Regions from separate parts of the Streptomyces sp. NPDC107471 genome, predicted to be linked through region 2. Evidence: riboswitches for the same ligand, from Rfam matches in the RefSeq annotation. Region 2 holds a riboswitch; the other holds the start of a gene.
The links. A riboswitch is a leader RNA that binds a small molecule or an ion and turns the genes downstream of it on or off. The one in region 2 is predicted to bind S-adenosylmethionine.
Positions count from the first base shown of each region.

Region 1: another riboswitch for S-adenosylmethionine. It lies ahead of thrC (threonine synthase); the one in region 2 lies ahead of ACZ66S_RS28315 (aminotransferase class V-fold PLP-dependent enzyme).

Region 1 is NZ_JBVJPC010000016.1:46,212-55,268, forward strand. Features, by position in the region: gene ACZ66S_RS37305 (DinB family protein) at 1-454, shown strand, start outside; gene ACZ66S_RS37310 (hypothetical protein) at 526-1,095, shown strand; gene ACZ66S_RS37315 (carboxylesterase/lipase family protein) at 1,105-2,628, opposite strand; gene groL (chaperonin GroEL) at 2,997-4,619, opposite strand; gene ACZ66S_RS37325 (cold-shock protein) at 5,080-5,286, opposite strand; gene ACZ66S_RS37330 (MoaD/ThiS family protein) at 5,730-6,005, opposite strand; gene thrC (threonine synthase) at 6,040-7,320, opposite strand; SAM riboswitch class I at 7,338-7,496, opposite strand; gene ACZ66S_RS37340 (glucosyl-3-phosphoglycerate synthase) at 7,645-8,589, shown strand; gene ACZ66S_RS37345 (alpha,alpha-trehalose-phosphate synthase (UDP-forming)) at 8,657-9,057, shown strand, end outside.
Region 2 is NZ_JBVJPC010000009.1:31,527-40,583, forward strand. Features, by position in the region: gene ACZ66S_RS28280 (L,D-transpeptidase) at 1-471, shown strand, start outside; gene ACZ66S_RS28285 (response regulator) at 549-950, opposite strand; gene ctaE (aa3-type cytochrome oxidase subunit III) at 1,096-1,716, shown strand; gene qcrC (cytochrome bc1 complex diheme cytochrome c subunit) at 1,777-2,586, shown strand; gene qcrA (cytochrome bc1 complex Rieske iron-sulfur subunit) at 2,583-3,638, shown strand; gene qcrB (cytochrome bc1 complex cytochrome b subunit) at 3,635-5,272, shown strand; gene trpD (anthranilate phosphoribosyltransferase) at 5,474-6,538, shown strand; SAM riboswitch class IV at 6,615-6,731, shown strand; gene ACZ66S_RS28315 (aminotransferase class V-fold PLP-dependent enzyme) at 6,852-8,213, shown strand; gene ACZ66S_RS28320 (Lrp/AsnC family transcriptional regulator) at 8,233-8,514, opposite strand; gene ACZ66S_RS28325 (rhomboid family intramembrane serine protease) at 8,511-9,057, opposite strand, start outside.

The sequences.
Region 1 (9,057 bases), on a different contig from region 2:
GCGCTTCACGACCCGTGATCTCACCGACGAGCAGGCCGGGCAGCGGACCACCGCCAGCGAGCTGTGTCTGGGCGGCCTGATCAAGCACGTCACGTCGGTGGAGCGGCACTGGGTGGACTTCATCCGCAACGGCCCCTCGGCCATGCCCGACTTCACCGCCATGACCGAGGCCGACTTCGCCCGGCGGGCCGACGAGTTCCGGATGCAGCCCGGCGAGACCCTTGCCGGCGTGCTGGCCGACTACGACGAGACGGCCCGCAGGACCGACGAACTCGTCACGGCCCTGCCCGACCTGAACGCGTCCCACCCGCTGCCCGAGGCACCCTGGAACGAGCCCGGGGGGCGATGGTCGGCCCGCCGGGTGCTGCTGCACATCGCCGCCGAGACCGCCCAGCACGCGGGCCACGCCGACATCATCCGCGAGTCCCTGGACGGCGCCAAGAGCATGGGCTGAGCGGAGCCCCCGCAGGTGCGGCACCACCTGCGGGGGCTCGGCCCATGCCGTCGCACTCGTACCCTGAAGCCATGAACCACGCCCAGCTCACCGCTCTAGGCCGTGCCCTCCGTGTGCTCGGCGAGCACGGCGACTCGCTCACGGCCGACGCCCCGGACGCCAAGCTGCACGAGGTCAGGGCGGACCTGAAGCGTGCGCTGGAGCTGCTGGAGGACAGCGTCACCACCGCCGCCCCCAGCACCCGCTGTGCCGAGCACCCGAACGGACCGGTCGACGAGAACGCCCCCGACTTGTGCCTGCTGTGCGAGACGCGGCGCAGGGCGGCCCGCCGCGCCGAGATCAACGGCCCCTCCGCACGGCCCCGCTCCACCGACTCCGCGCCCTCCCGGTACGGGGTGCGGGAGGACCGGCCCCAGCCCCAGCAGCGCTGGCTGCCGGAGCAGTGGACCGGCCAGGAGTGGCAGCTCTGCGGGACGCCGAGGCGGGACCGGCACGAGGCCGAGCTCTACCTCACCGCCCAGCGTCGCGGGCCGCGCGCCGCGATGGCGTACCGGCTCGTCCACGAGTTCACCGACTACGAGGTGCTGCGGGTGTGGGGCACCCCGGTCAGGGTCGACATCGAGCCGCTCGGCAACCTCTAGAGGCGCCGCCTACTTCAGCAGCGGCAGCGGCGCGAAGTCGTACCCCTCCCACAGCCGCCGCGCCACCTCCTCCGGGTACGGCCGCACCTCCGGCGTCACGTCCAGGACCTGAGTGGCGCGCCCCTCGTCGTCGTACGCCGGCCACCCCGGGTCCCCGGTCCGCGCGAAGGCGGTCCACGCCGACTGGAAGCGCGCGGTGAGCGCCCTGGCCTCGTCCGGCACCCCGGCCCCCGCGAACAGCAGGGCCCCGAGATCGGCGTCGTACGTGCCGAACAGCAGCGGGATGTCCAGGCCGTGGCACGCGCCGAGCGCGCCGTTGAACGCCGGTGCGCTCCAGGTCAGTTCGTACAGGTGGGCCCGGCCGCCGCCGGCGGTCTGCGCCTCGGCCAGCCGCAGGGAGGGCAGGTTGAACAGCCAGTCCGTCTGGACGCGTTCGTAGAGTCCGGTCGGGGTGGCGTCCGGGAAGGCCTCGCGGTAGGAGCGCTCGCCGTCCGGGCCCGGCGCGAAGGTCCGCAGGGCAGCGGCCGCCTGCTCCTCGGTGATCCTGCCGAGCTGCTCGCCGAGGGCGAGGAAGAGCCGGAACTCGTCCCGGTTGTGCCCGACGAGCAGGCCCACGTCCCGCCCGGCGCCCGCCGCCAGCGCCTCCCAGGGCGTGCACGGCAGCACCTCCCCGTCGACGACCGGCGCGAACGGCGTCACGGTCGGCGCCGCCTGCCCCCACCGGTCGCCGTACTCCCGCATCCGCGGGCCCAACCGCTCACCGGCCGCGGGCAGTTCACGCGGATCGACGGTGGACAGCGCCGCGGCCGTCGGCGCCTGTCCCGCCTCCTTGGCGAGCTCCACCGCTATGTCCCGGGCGAGTTCGGCGGAGAAGTAAGTGCCGGGCACGCTCTGCGCCACGGCCCGTCCGAACAGGCCCCGCGCGCCGGGCATCGCCAGCAGCGAGGCCACCGATCCGGCGCCCGCCGACTCCCCGAACACCGTGACCTGCCCGGGGTCCCCGCCGAACGCCGTGATGTTGTCCCGCACCCACTCCAGCGCCGCGACCTGGTCCAGCAGCCCCCGGTTCGCGGGCGCCCCCTCCAGCAGGGCGAACCCCTCGATGCCGACGCGGTAGTTGAAGGTCACGACGACCACGTCACCGGCGCGCGCGAGATGCTGGGCGTCGTAGCCGGGGCTGCCGGCGTGGCCGAGCTTGTAGGCGCCGCCGTAGATCCACACCATCACCGGGCGACGGGCCGCCGGGTCCGTGTCGGGGGTCCAGACGTTGACCGTCAGCCAGTCGTCACCGGTGGGCGTCGGCGGCCCCGCGGCCCGGCCCTGGAAGGCGGCCTCCTGCGGGGGCGGGGGGCCGAAGGCGTACGCCTCCCGGGTCCCCTCCCAGCCCCTGACGGGCCGTGGTGCCTGGAACCGCGCCTCGCCCACCGGCGGTTCGGCGAACGGGATTCCCCGGAAGACCACCAGTCCGTCCTCGGCGCGCCCGCGCACGGCACCGGCCGCGGTGCGCACTTCGAGACCCTCGGCTGACGTCATCGGTCGAACTCCTCACAGGTCGGGGCTGATGCGCCTCACTCCAGCCCACGCCCCTTGCCTGAGTCAACCAACCTGGGAGGCCCGTCCCGTCCGGCCACCGGCCACGCATGGAAGAAGCCCGCCCCACTCGTGTGGGACGGGCTTCGTCTTGAGCGCTGGGCAGGCCTTGCACCTGCATCTCCCCGCAGGAAGCGGGGCGTCTTTCCTTGGACCACCAACGCGTAGTCGACCGACGGGAGTTCACGTCGAGCGGCTCGTGATCAAGCATAGCGCACGAAAAGACCGGGGGCGGCCACCCCCTGTTCCCAGGAAGGGCCGCCCCCGGCAAAGGACGCTGATCAGCCGTCGGACCTCGCGGTCCGGGGTGATCAGAAGTCCATGTCGCCGCCCGGCATGCCGCCACCGGCGGGCGCGGCGGCCTTCTCCGGCTTGTCGGCGATGACGGCCTCGGTGGTGAGGAACAGCGCGGCGATGGAGGCGGCGTTCTGCAGGGCAGAGCGGGTCACCTTCGCCGGGTCGATGATGCCCTCGGCGATCATGTCGACGTACTCACCGGTCGCGGCGTTGAGGCCGTGGCCGACGGTGAGGTTGCGGACCTTCTCGACGACGACGCCACCCTCGAGACCACCGTTGACGGCGATCTGCTTGAGCGGGGCCTCCAGGGCGAGCTTCACGGCGTTGGCGCCGGTCGCCTCGTCACCCTCGAGCTCCAGCTTCTCGAAGACCTGGGAGGCCTGGAGCAGGGCCACGCCACCACCGGCGACGATGCCCTCCTCGACGGCCGCCTTGGCGTTGCGCACGGCGTCCTCGATGCGGTGCTTGCGCTCCTTGAGCTCGACCTCGGTCGCGGCACCGGCCTTGATGACGGCGACGCCACCGGCGAGCTTGGCCAGGCGCTCCTGGAGCTTCTCGCGGTCGTAGTCCGAGTCGCTGTTCTCGATCTCGGCGCGGATCTGGTTCACGCGGCCGTTGACCTGGTCCGAGGAACCGGCACCGTCGACGATGGTGGTCTCGTCCTTGGTGATGACGACCTTGCGGGCGCGGCCCAGGAGGTCCAGGGTCGCGTTCTCCAGCTTGAGGCCGACCTCCTCGGAGATGACCTCGCCGCCCGTGAGGATGGCGATGTCGCCGAGCATGGCCTTGCGGCGGTCACCGAAGCCCGGGGCCTTGACGGCGACGGACTTGAAGGTGCCACGGATCTTGTTGACGACCAGGGTCGACAGGGCCTCGCCCTCGACGTCCTCGGCGATGATCAGCAGCGGCTTGCCCGACTGCATGACCTTCTCCAGGAGCGGGAGCAGGTCCTTGACGGAGCCGATCTTGGAGTTGGCGATCAGGATGTAGGGGTCGTCGAGCGACGCCTCCATCCGCTCCATGTCGGTGGCGAAGTACGCCGAGATGTAGCCCTTGTCGAAGCGCATACCCTCGGTGAGCTCGAGCTCCAGACCGAAGGTCTGGGACTCCTCGACGGTGATGACGCCTTCCTTGCCGACCTTGTCCATCGCCTCGGCGATGAGCTCGCCGATCTGGGTGTCGGCGGCGGAGATGGAGGCCGTGGAGGCGATCTGCTCCTTGGTCTCGACATCCTTGGCCTGCTCGAGCAGGGCGGCGGAGACGGCCTCGACGGCCTTCTCGATACCGCGCTTGAGGGCCATGGGGTTGGCGCCGGCGGCTACGTTGCGCAGGCCTTCCTTGACCAGGGCCTGGGCGAGCACGGTCGCGGTGGTCGTACCGTCACCGGCGACGTCGTCCGTCTTCTTGGCGACTTCCTTGACCAGCTCGGCGCCGATCTTCTCGTACGGGTCCTCGAGCTCGATCTCCTTGGCGATGGAGACACCATCGTTGGTGATCGTGGGGGCGCCCCACTTCTTCTCGAGGACGACGTTGCGGCCCTTGGGGCCGAGCGTCACCTTGACGGCGTCCGCGAGCTGGTTCATGCCGCGCTCGAGGCCGCGCCGCGCCTCCTCGTCGAACGCGATGATCTTGGCCATGTGAAGTGGTCCCTCCAGGACTGGGGGTGATTCCTTCGGACCGCGCCCGCGCCCGCGACGGACGGCTCGCCGGCCTGTGGATCCTTGCCCCACAAGGCCTGCGGGCCTCACCGACCCGGTCCATCTTTGTCACTCTCACCTTCAGAGTGCTAACGCCAATGATTAGCACTCGGCATGGTCGAGTGCAAGCGCCTACCGAAGACCGGGATGCGTTCGGTCGTCGCGCCACTACCGGCCGACGGGGGCTGAGCGCGCAGTTCCCCGCGCCCCTGGGGAGGTTGCAGCCAGGCACCCAGGGGCGCGGGGAACTGCGCAAAACGCCCGCCCCCACCGAGCCCGCGGACGAAGTCGCGCCACCGTCGGAGACACATGCCGAAGGGCCCGTACCCATGACTCCCCATGGGGTACGAGCCCTTCGAAGAAGAACGAAGAACGACGCTGTTGTTACCCGGCGCGTGCTTCAGCCAGTCGCGAGACGAACCATGTCCGCCTGCGGCCCCTTCTGACCCTGCGAGATCTCGAACTCGACCCGCTGGCCCTCTTCAAGGGTGCGGTAGCCGTCCATCTGAATCGCGCTGTAGTGGACGAATACATCCGCACCACCGTCGACCGCGATGAAGCCGTACCCCTTCTCCGCGTTGAACCACTTGACGGTGCCCTGAGCCATGCCTAACTCCCCTATTACTGGCCCTTGCACGGACCCACACTTCGTGGATCCGGGTCAGACCTCACCCCCCACATGGTTGGGGGCGTGCGCCGGAACGCGTCGACCGCGGCTGAATGTATCTGTCCAACTGCCGTCTGCAACAGGTCAATCGGACGAGAATTCTGGACGGAAGGGGTCCGGAATGTAGTGAGAATTCGCCCGAATTCGGGGCAAGTCGGGCCCCATAAAAGGAGCATAAGACACAAAGAACCCACACACTTTGGCTACTTCTCGTCGCATCCGAAGTCGGAACTCATATGCGCCCGGCATGGAGGAAGCAGCAGCTTCCCCAACTGTACCGCGCTCAACCATAGAGAATTGCCCCCTCCGCTTCTCTCACGGAGGGGGCAATCGGATGAACACTCGGTAATTCCTGTTACCGAAGGTAATGACCAGTCATACGGTCACCCGCCGGCGACCGCCGGGATGATGGAGACACCGGCCCCGTCGGGCGTCGCCGTCTCCAGCCCCTGCTCGAACCGCACGTCGTCGTCGTTCACGTACACATTCACGAACCGCCGCAGTTGGCCCTGGTCGTCGAGAACACGCGCGGCGATACCGGTGTGGTTCTTCTCCAGATCGGCGATGACCTCGGCGAGGGTCCCACCCTCGGCCTGCACCTCGGCCTGGCCGCCGGTGTAGGTGCGCAGGATGGTGGGGATACGGACGGAAACGCTCATGATGAAAGACCTCCGGTCAGGTTAGGGACAACGACTACGCGAGGCCGGCCTCACGGAACGAATCCAGGTTGGGCCGAATCGTCGCCGTCAGCCCCGTACCCGCCACCGCGTCCAAGGTCTTCAGACCGTCACCCGTGTTCAGCACCACGGTCGTCAGCGAGGGATCCAGCAGCCCGTTCTCGATCAGCTTCCTGGTGACACCCACGGTCACCCCACCCGCGGTCTCCGCGAAGATGCCCTCGGTCCGCGCCAGCAGCTTGATGGCGTCCACGACCTGCTCGTCGTTGACGTCCTCCACCGCACCGCCGGTGCGCCGGGCGATGTCGAGCACGTACGGACCGTCCGCCGGGTTGCCGATGGCGAGGGACTTGGCGATGGTGTTCGGCTTCTGGGGGCGGACCACGTCGTGCCCGGCCTTGTAGGCGACGGACACCGGGCTGCACCCCTCCGCCTGGGCACCGAAGATCTTGTACGGCCTGTCCTCGACGAGCCCGAGCTTGATCAGCTCCTGGAGCCCCTTGTCGATCTTCGTGAGCTGCGAGCCGGAGGCGATCGGCACGACCAACTGGTCGGGGAGCTTCCAGCCGAGCTGCTCGCAGATCTCGTACGCCAGGGTCTTGGAGCCCTCCGCGTAGTACGGCCGCAGGTTGACGTTGACGAAGCCCCAGCCCTCGCCGGCCGGGTCGCCGATCAGCTCGGAGCAGAAGCGGTTCACGTCGTCGTAGTTGCCCTCGATGCCGACGAGCTCGCCGCCGTAGATCGCGGCCATGACGACCTTGCCCTGCTCCAGGTCTTGCGGGATGAACACGCAGGAACGGAAGCCGGCGCGGGCCGCGGCGGCGCCCACCGCACCGGCCAGGTTGCCGGTCGAGGAGCAGGAGAGCGTGGTGAAGCCGAAGGCGCGGGCGGCCTCCAGGGCCTGCGCGACGACGCGGTCCTTGAAGGAGTGCGTCGGGTTGCCGGAGTCGTCCTTGACGTACAGGCCGCCGGTCACGCCCAGTTCACGGGCGAGGTTGTCGGCCTTGACGAGCTGGGTCCAGCCGGGGTTGATGTTGGGCTTGTCCGCCACGTCCGCGGGGACGGGCAGCAGCGGGGCGTAGCGCCAGATGTTCGCGGGTCCCGCCTCGATCCGCTTGCGGAGCTCCTCGGTGTCGTAGGCCGAGAAGTCGTACGCGATCTCGAGCGGGCCGAAACACTCCTCACAGGCGAAGACCGGTCCGAGCGGGACGCGGTGGCCGCATTCGCGGCAGCTCAGCGCCGCGGCGGGACCCAGGTCGACGGAGTTCGTGGTGCTTGCAACAGTCTGCGCAGCCATGGAGGCGAGGCCCTTTCTCCTCATCTTCCTCACGACGCACTTCGCCGTGAGACGGATTTGGCACCTTCCCGAGTCGGGAGCCTCGCGGAGACGATCGTCAGTGATCGCTACGAGAGCCGACTGGAGGGTTGCCGGGGCTTCATCGGGCCGTATCCCTCTGCCCCTCTGGATGAGCGGTATGAAGTTGTGAGCGGTGGGCCACCCCGGACATGCGATGGTCACCCGCGTTGTTCAAGACTGTAACCGACGACCAGGACAGTTGAGATAGTCGTCCGAACGGCGAGATGGATCACACGCAGATCACACGAAGAGGAGCCGCGCACTGTGCTGAACGAAGTCGAGCGCTGGCTGGCGACCCGTTCCTGGTCCGTGGCTGATCGCCCGCTCCACCGGATCATGGCGGCGAAACGGGCCACGGGCCGGACGGTCAGTGTCGTCCTGCCGGCCCTCAACGAGGAGGCGACGGTCGGTGACATCGTCGCCGTGATCCGGCACGACCTCATGCGGCAGGTCCCGCTCGTCGACGAACTGGTCGTCGTCGACTCGGGCTCGACCGACCGCACCTCCCAGGTCGCCGCCGCGGCCGGCGCCCGGGTCGTCCACCGCGACGACATCCTGCCGCGCATCCCGGCCGTGCCCGGCAAGGGCGAGGTCCTGTGGCGCTCCCTGCTCGTCACCACCGGGGACATCGTCTGCTTCATCGACGCCGACCTTCAGGAGTTCTCCTCGGACTTCGTCTCCGGCATCGTCGGCCCGCTGCTCACCGACCCCGAGGTCGACCTGGTCAAGGGCATGTACGACCGTCCCCTGGGCGGCGCCGCCGGGCAGGGCGGCCGGGTCACCGAGCTCATGGCGCGCCCGCTGCTGAACATGCACTGGCCGCAGCTCGCCGGTTTCGTGCAGCCGCTGGGCGGCGAGTACGCGGCCCGGCGCTCGCTGCTGGAGCAGTTGCCGTTCCCCGTCGGCTACGGCGTCGAGCTGGGGATGCTGGTCGACGCCCTGCACCTGGTCGGTCTGGACGCGCTGGCCCAGGTCGACGTGGGGGTGCGCAGGCACCGGCACCAGGACGGGCAGGCGCTGGGCCGGATGTCCGCCGCGATCTACCGCACGGCCCAGCTCCGGCTGGCCCGCGGCCACTTGATCCGGCCCGCCCTCACCCAGTTCGAGCGGGGCCGGGAGGGCTTCGAGCCGCGTACCTACTCGGTGGACACCGAGGAGCGGCCGCCGATGACGGAGATCGCGGAGTACATGAAAAGGAAGGCGGCGTAGGAGCGCCCTTCCGGAGCGCTCCCAAGGGAACGTTTGAGCGGTTGCACCCCGGGCTAGATGTCGAGGCATGGCTCCCTCGCACAACGCTCACGTACTGGTCGCATCCAACCGGGGTCCGGTCTCCTACGAGGTCCAGGAAAACGGCGAGCTCAAAGCGAAGCGCGGCGGCGGCGGACTCGTCTCGGGACTGTCGGCGATCGGGCCGGAGGCCGACGCGCTGTGGGTGTGCTCGGCGCTCTCCGACGGCGACCGCGAGGCGGTACGGCAGGGGGTCGGCGAGGACGGCGTCCGCATGCTCGCGATCCCGGCCGACGTGCACGCGGACGCGTACAACGGCATCGCGAACTCGGTCCTGTGGTTCGTCCACCACCTGCTCTACCAGACCCCGCTGGAGCCGTCCTTCGACGCGGAGTTCCGGCGCCAGTGGGCGTCGTACGAGACGTACAACCGCGCCTTCGCCGAGGCCCT
Region 2 (9,057 bases):
AAGGAGCTCCCGGTCACGACCGGCAAGCCGGGCTTCGACACCCGTAACGGCGTCAAGGTCGTGCTGGGCAAGGAGTACTTCGTACGTATGCGCGGTACCAGCATCGGGATCGCCGAGGGCTCCTCGGAGTCGTACGACCTCCCGGTCTACTACGCCACCCGCGTCACCTGGAGCGGCGAGTACGTCCACGCCGCCCCCTGGTCGGTCGGCTCCCAGGGCTACGCCAACGTCAGCCACGGCTGCACGGGCATGAGCACGGCCAACGCGGAGTGGTTCTTCGAGACCGTCCACGAGGGCGACGTGGTCCAGGTGGTCAACTCGGAGGGCGACACCATGGAGCCGTTCGGCAACGGCTTCGGCGACTGGAACCTGGACTGGAAGAAGTGGCGCGAGGGCAGCGCACTGGTAGCGGGCACCCCGGACGCCCCGAGCGCCGAGCAGACGGCACGGCTACGGCCGACGGCAGTGTGACTCCCCAGGGGCGCGGGGAACTGCGCGACCAGCCACAGCGGACCCGCAGTCGCCCGCAGACCGCAGAACCCGAGCTCCTAGGCGCTCAAGGCCTTCCGGTCCCGCAGCAAAGAGGCCAGCGCCGAGGCGAACTCCACCGGGTCCACCGGATGCGTCACCGCACCCTCCGCCCGGCTCCAGGTCGCCAGCCACGCGTCCTGCGGCCGTCCGATCAGCAGCAGCACCGGCGGGCAGTCGAACACCTCGTCCTTGATCTGCCGGCACAGGCCCATGCCGCCCATCGGCACGGCCTCCCCGTCCAGCACACAGACGTCGATCCCGCCCTTGTCCAGCTCCTTCAGCACCGCGGCGGGCGTGGCGCACTCCACGAACTCGACCAACGGGACGTCCGGAGCCGGTCGCCGTCCGGCGGCGAGCCGCACCTGTTCGCGGGTGTTGGAATCGTCGCTGTAGACCAGCACCGTGGCGGTCGGCTGCATTGTTCCTCCGTGACGTCAGCGTCGTAAGGACAGGCCCGTTGGGCCGGATGCTACTCCCTTGAACACCACGTCAACACCGGTATGGAGCAGGGAGACACTCCGAACGGCACCCCCCGGGGTGAGGGCGGGATAAGCGACCGACATAATGTCGGTCGTGGCGACAGCAACGACAGTAGAAACCGGGCACGCGCACCCGTCGGTCAACCGGCCGAACCTCACCAGCGTCGGAACCATCATCTGGCTGAGTTCCGAGCTGATGTTCTTCGCGGCCCTCTTCGCGATGTACTTCACCCTGCGATCGGTGACGGGACCCGATCACTGGAAGGAAATGGCGTCCAGCCTGAACTTCCCGTTCTCGGCGACGAACACCACGATCCTGGTGCTCTCCTCGCTCACCTGCCAGCTCGGCGTCTTCGCCGCCGAGCGCGGTGACGTGAAGAAGCTCCGGGGCTGGTTCATCGTCACGTTCATCATGGGCGCGATCTTCATCGGCGGTCAGATCTACGAGTACACGGAGCTGGTGAAGAAGGACGGGCTCTCGCTCTCCTCCGACCCGTACGGCTCGGTGTTCTACCTGACCACCGGCTTCCACGGTATGCACGTGACGGGCGGCCTGATCGCGTTCCTGTTCGTTCTCGGGCGTACCTACGCGGCCAAGAGGTTCACCCACGAGCAGGCGACCGCCGCGATCGTCGTGTCCTACTACTGGCACTTCGTCGACGTCGTCTGGATCGGCCTCTTCGCCACGATCTACATGATCAAGTAGCCGGGCCCGCTCCCGACATCGCAAGCATCGACGCAGAAGATCCTGACACCGGGGTAATCCGTGAAAAAGCTCTCCGCACGACGACGCCACCCGCTGGCGGCGCTCGTCGTCCTACTCCTCGCGCTGGCATGCACCGGGGGGCTGTACGCCGTGTTCGCACCCGCGGACAAGGCGAAGGCAGACGAAACCGCCCAGTCCCTGGCCATCGACGAGGGCAAGAAGCTCTTCGCCGTAGGCTGCGCTAGCTGCCACGGCACCGGCGGTCAGGGGTCCTCCGACGGTCCGAGCCTCGTGGGCGTGGGTGCCGCGGCCGTCGACTTCCAGGTCGGCACCGGCCGTATGCCGGCCCAGCAGCCGGGCGCGCAGGTTCCGCGCAAGAAGGTCATCTACACGCAGGCCGAGATCGACCAGCTCGCCGCGTACATCTCCTCGCTCGGCGCGGGTCCGAACATCCCGACCGAGGCGCAGTACGGCCCCGACGGTGCCGACATCGCCAAGGGCGGCGAGCTGTTCCGCGACAACTGCACGCAGTGCCACAACTTCACCGGCAAGGGTGGCGCGCTGACGCACGGCAAGTTCGCGCCGAGCCTCGAGGGCGTCGACCCGAAGCACATCTACGAGGCCATGCAGACCGGCCCGCAGAACATGCCGTCGTTCCCCGACACCACGCTGTCGGAGCAGAACAAGAAGGACATCATCGCGTACCTGAACGCGGTCAACGGCGACGACACCGTGAGCCCCGGCGGCCTTGAGCTGGGCGGTCTCGGCCCGGTCTCCGAAGGCCTGTTCGCCTGGATCTTCGGCCTCGGCGCGCTGATCGCGGTCGCCGTCTGGGTCGCCGCTCGGACCGCAAAGGCCAAGAAGTCATGAGTAGCCAAGACATTCCAGAAGAGAACCTGCCCGCTGAGCAGGACGCGCACGGCGCGGTAAGCGTCGCGGACGAGAAGAACCCGTTCGCGGACCCCGGCCTCCCGCCCCACGAGCACCGGGTGCAGGACATCGACGAGCGGGCCGCCCGGCGGTCCGAGCGCACGGTGGCCATGCTGTTCACGGTGTCGATGCTGGCCACCGTCGGGTTCATCGCCTCGTACGTGGGCATCCCCCACGACAAGTCGATCTTCGTCTTCCCGATCGGGCACATCAACGCGCTGAACTTCGCGCTGGGCCTGACCCTCGGTCTCGCCCTCTTCGCGATCGGCGCGGGCGCGGTCCACTGGGCCCGCACCCTGATGTCCGACGAGGAGATCGCCGACGAGCGTCACCCGATCGAGGCGTCCCCCGAGGTCCGCGCGAAGGTCCACGCGGACTTCAAGCAGGGCGCCAAGGAGTCGGCGCTCGGCCGTCGCAAGCTGATCCGCAACACGATGTTCGGCGCGCTGGCCCTGTTCCCGCTCTCCGGCGTGATGCTGCTGCGCGACCTCGGTCCGCTGCCCGGCACCAAGCTCCGCCACACCATGTGGCGCAAGGGCCTCCAGCTCGTCAACATGAACACCAACGAGCCGCTGCGCCCCTCCGACGTCCAGGTCGGCTCGCTGACCTTCGCCAAGCCCGAGGGCCTGGAGGAGCACGACGAGGAGTTCCAGACCGAGATCGCCAAGGCCGCCCTGATGATCGTCCGCATCCAGCCGGACAACATCAAGGACAAGCGCGAGCTCGAGTGGTCGTACGAGGGAATCGTCGCGTACTCGAAGATCTGCACCCACGTCGGTTGCCCGATCTCCCTGTACGAGCAGCAGACGCACCACGTGCTCTGCCCCTGCCACCAGTCCACCTTCGACCTCTCCGACGGTGCCCGGGTGATCTTCGGCCCCGCCGGTCACGCCCTGCCGCAACTGCGCATCGGCGTGAACGACCAGGGTTACCTCGAAGCGCTCGGCGACTTCGAGGAGCCCGTCGGTCCTGCATTCTGGGAGCGCGGATGAGCACTACAGAGTCCACCGAGGCCCGCTCTCGCGGGAAGGCACCGGCCGGCGAGCGCGTCGCCGACTGGGCCGACGGCCGGCTGGGGATCTACTCCCTGGCCAAGGCCAACATGCGCAAGATCTTCCCCGACCACTGGTCGTTCATGTTGGGTGAGGTCTGCCTCTACAGCTTCATCATCATCATCCTCACGGGTGTGTACCTGACGTTGTTCTTCCACCCGTCGATGAACGAGGTGGAGTACCACGGCAGCTACGTCCCGCTGCAGGGACAGATGATGTCCGAGGCGTTCAACTCGACCATGCACATCTCCTTCGATGTGCGCGGTGGTCTGCTGATCCGGCAGATCCACCACTGGGCGGCGCTGATCTTCCTCGCCGGCATGTTCGTGCACATGATGCGGGTGTTCTTCACGGGTGCGTTCCGCAAGCCCCGTGAGGTCAACTGGGTGTTCGGCTTCCTGCTGTTCGTCCTCGGCATGTTCACCGGCTTCACCGGTTACTCGCTGCCGGACGACCTGCTCTCTGGCACCGGTGTCCGCTTCATGGAGGGCGCGGTCCTGTCCGTGCCGATCGTGGGCACGTACCTGTCGTTCTTCCTGTTCGGCGGGGAGTTCCCGGGCGGCGACTTCGTGGCCCGGTTCTACTCGATCCACGTCCTGCTGCTGCCGGGCATCATGCTGGGCCTGATCGTCGGCCACCTGATCCTGGTCTTCTACCACAAGCACACGCAGTTCGCGGGTCCCGGCAAGACGAACAACAACGTCGTCGGCATGCCGCTGCTGCCGGTCTACATGGCCAAGGCCGGAGGCTTCTTCTTCCTGGTCTTCGGTGTCATCGCGGTCATCGCGGCGATCGCCTCCATCAACCCGATCTGGTCGATGGGCCCCTACCGACCCGACCAGGTGTCCACGGGCGCCCAGCCGGACTGGTACATGGGCTTCTCCGAGGGCCTGATCCGTGTCATGCCGGGCTGGGAGATCAACTTCTGGGGTCACACGCTCGTCCTGGGCGTGTTCATCCCGCTGGTCATCTTCCCGCTGGTCCTGGTCGCGATCGCGGTCTACCCGTTCATCGAGTCCTGGGTCACCGGCGACAAGCGCGAGCACCACATCCTGGACCGCCCGCGCAACGCTCCGACGCGTACGGCCTTCGGTGTCGCGTGGATCACCTGGTACTTCGTCCTGCTGATCGGTGGTGGAAACGACCTCTGGGCCACCCACTTCCACCTGTCGATCAACGCCATCACCTGGTTCGTCCGGGTCGCGTTCTTCGTCGCCCCGGTCCTGGCGTTCATCGCCACCAAGCGGATCTGCCTCGGCCTCCAGCGCCGGGACAAGGACAAGGTGCTGCACGGCCGCGAGTCCGGCATCATCAAGCGCCTGCCGCACGGTGAGTTCATCGAGGTGCACGAGCCGCTCAGCCAGGAGCAGCTCCACACGCTCACGGCGCACGAGCAGTACCAGCCGGCCGCGATCGGCGCCACGGTCGACGAGAACGGCGTCGAGCGGAAGGTCAAGGGCTCCGAGAAGCTGCGCGCCAAGCTGAGCGAGGCGTACTACGGCGACGAGTCCCAGATCCCCAAGCCGACCGTCGAGGAGTACAAGGAGATCACGAGCGGCCACGGCCACCACTGATCGCTGCTTGTCGCTGCGCTCGCCACGCGCGGTAGTAAGGGCCCGTCCGACACACAGGACGGGCCCTTCGCCGTGCCGTGCGGTGCGGTGCGGGTTCGGTGGGGGCGGGCGTTCCGCGCAGTTCCCCGCGCCACTGAGATGCCTGCGTCGTGGGCTGGATAGGGTGTGGGCACGGTTTTCTACGACATCTGGAGCGGCCCCATGAGCGCTGTGACCCCCGCTGGAGGCGACACCGCGGCGGGCCGTTCCTGGCCCGAGGTATTGAACGCCCTGCTGTACGGCCGGGACCAGAGCGCCGACGCGACGGCGTGGGCGATGGACCGGATCATGCAGGGCGAGGCCACCGACGCGCAGATCGCCGGCTTCGTGGTCGCCCTGCGGGCCAAGGGCGAGACGGTCGAGGAGATCAACGGGCTGGTGCGGGCGATGTACGCGCACGCCAACGTGATCGAGGTCCCCGGGCGGACCGTGGACATCGTCGGCACCGGCGGTGACGGCGCCAAGACCGTCAACATCTCCACCATGTCGGCGATCGTCGTGGCCGGCACCGGCGCCACGGTCGTCAAGCACGGCAACCGGGCCGCCTCCTCGGCGTCCGGCGCCTCCGACGTCCTGGAGAAGCTCGGCGTCAACCTGGAGCTGACCCCGCGGCGGGTGGCAGAGGTGGCCGAGGAGGCCGGGATCACCTTCTGCTTCGCGATCAAGTTCCATCCGGCACTGCGCCACGCGGGCGCCGCCCGCGGTCAGTTGGGCATCCGCACGGTGTTCAACATCCTCGGTCCGCTGACCAACCCCGCCCGGGTGCGGTCCCAGGCGGTCGGGGTCGCGGACCCCCGCATGGCGCCGGTCGTCGCGGGCGTCTTCGCCGAGCGCGGCAACTCCGCCCTCGTCTTCCGCGGCGACGACGGCCTCGACGAGCTGACCACCACGTCGACGTCCCGGGTCTGGGTCGTCCGCGACGGCAAGGTCACCGAGGAGAGCTTCGACCCCCGGGACGTCGGCATCGACCTGGTGCCGGTGGAGGCCCTGCGGGGCGGTGACCCGGCGTACAACGCGGAGGTCGCCCGCCACCTGCTGGACGGCGAGAAGGGACCGGTCCGCGACGCCGTGCTCCTGAACTCGGCCGCCGCGCTGGTGGCCCTGGACCCGGGGACGGGGCCACTGGCCGAGCAGCTCAGGGCCGGGATGGACAAGGCCGCGGAGGCGATCGACTCGGGCGCGGCGAAGCGGACGCTGGAGCGCTGGGTGGCCGCGAGCAACGCGTAACAACGACAGGGATGTCGTCCCGCGATCCGGACACGGGTTGCGGGACGACGATCACTTCACGTACGTTCCTGTACCAGGTCATGAGTGACAGTCATGAGGCCCCGGCCGACTGTCCGGCAACCCTCCGTCCGTGGCGGGGTGCCCCGGGTGAAGACCAGGCCGTAGGCAGTGAGGTCTACGGCAAGCGCGGGCCCCTCTCGAAACCAGGGGTCCTGGTCGTCGAGGGAGTCTTCCGTGAGCAAGCGAATGCGATAGGGCCGCCGAGCCCCGCCTCCGCGCACCCATCTCACCTTCACCGTCACGGGAGTTCCCCATGTCCGTCTCCACCGCTGTCTCCGCCCGTACCATTTGCTCCCCGCTGCCCGTTCTGGGCCGGGATGTCACCGTCCCGCTCGTCACCGGCGGCGAGGTCACCTACGCGGCGCTCGACTACGCGGCCAGCGCCCCGGCCCTCCAGCGGGTGTGGGACGACGTGGCGGCGTACGCGCCCTACTACGGCAGCGTGCACCGCGGGGCCGGCTACCTCTCCCAGCTCTCGACCGACCTGTTCGAGAACGCCCGCAGGACCGTCGCCGGGTTCCTCGACTGCCGTGAGGGCGACGAGCTGATCTTCACCCGGTCGACCACCGACTCGCTCAACCTCCTCGCCGCCGCCCTCCCCGCCGACTGCCGGGTCTTCGTCTTCGAGACCGAGCACCACGCGAGCCTGCTGCCCTGGAAGGACGCCCGGGTCACCTACCTCGACGCCCCGCGCACCCCGCGCCAGGCCGTCGAGACCCTGGAGAAGGCCCTCGCCGACCGGGACCCCCACGGCCCGGCCCTGGTCTGCGTCACCGGCGCCTCCAACGTCACCGGCGAGCTGTGGCCGGTGCGCGAGCTGGCCGCCGCCGCCCACGCGCACGGCGCCCGGATCGTCCTGGACGCGGCCCAGCTCGCCCCGCACCATCCGGTGAGCGTGCGTGACCTGGACGTCGACTGGGTCGCCTTCTCCGGCCACAAGCTGTACGCCCCCTTCGGCTCCGGTGTCCTGGCCGGCCGTGCCGACTGGCTGCGCGCGGCCGACCCCTACCTCGCGGGCGGCGGCGCCAGCCGCAAGGTCACCCGGCGCGAGGACGGGGGAGTGGACGTGGAGTGGCACGACAGCGCCGCCCGCCACGAGGCCGGTTCCCCGAACGTCATCGGCGCCTACTCCATCGCGTCGGCCTGCAAGGCGCTGACGGAGACCGGTTTCGACAGCCTGGTGGCCCGTGAGCAGCACCTGATCGAGAAGGTGAAGGCCGGCCTCGCCGACGTCCCCGAGGTCCGCGTCCTGTCCCTCTTCGGCGACGACGCCCCCCGGGTCGGCGTGATCTCCTTCGTCGTCGAGGGCTGGAACAGCTCCCACTTCGCCGCCGCCCTGTCCGCCGAGTACGGCATCGGCGTCCGCGACGGCCTCTTCTGCGCCCACCCCCTCGTCCGCACCCTCCTCGGCAGCGACCCGCAGTCCCAGGGCGAGTGCGGTGCCCCCGAGGCCGCTCCCGGCGAGAGGTCCCTCAACGCGATCCGGGTCAGCTTCGGCGCGGGCACGCCCGACGAGCACGTGGAGCGGTTCGTGAAGGCGGTCAAGGAGCTCGTCGCGGACGGCGCGAAGTGGACGTACCGCACCGAGGACGGCCGCTGCGTCCCGGCCGTCTGAGCGCGCCTGCGCTCGGCTCCTAGCTGTCGAGGCCGATCGCGAACGCGGCCTCCAGGTCGTGCTGCGAGTAGGTGCGGAAGGCCACGTGGGTGTCCGTCGCCTCGACGCCCGGGATCTTGCTGATGCTGCCGGGGATGACCTCGGCGAGGTCCTCGTGCTGCTTGACCCGGACCATGGCGATCAGGTCGTAGGTGCCCGTGACGGAGAAGACCTCGCTCACGGACTCCAGTGCGGCGATCCGCTCCGCGATCTCGGGGATCCGGTCCACGCTGGTCTTGATGAGGACGATCGCGGTGATCACGGCTGGTTCTCTCCCTCGGGGGCCGGAGCTGGGGCGGCCCTCACTCTAGTCGTACGGCCGAAACGCACCCAGGCGAAGACCAGGCCCAGGCCGAAGCCCACCAGGTGGGCCAGATAGGCCACCCCGGGGCCGTCGGAGGCCCGGCCCGCCGCCAGCCATTGCAGCGCCGCCCAGAAGGGCAGGACGACCCAGGCGGGGAAGCGCAGCGGCAGGAAGAACAGGAACGGCAGGAGACTGGTCACCCGGGCCCCGGGGAACAGGAAGAGAAACGCGCCGAGGACCGCCGAGATCGCCCCGGAGGCACCGACCAGGGACTGCTCGGAGTCGGCGTTGGCGGCCGCGTAGCCCAGCAGGGCGAGGTAGCCGCAGCCGATGTAGAAGAGGAGGAACTGCACCCGGCCCATCCGTTCCTCCGTCATCGCCCCGAAGACGTAGAGGAAGAGCATGTTGCCCAGCAGGTGCACCCAGCTCCCGTGCACGAACAGCGCGGTGGCCGGGGTGAGGGCGGCACCGGGCGAGTCCTCGAAGAGCTCGGCGGGGATC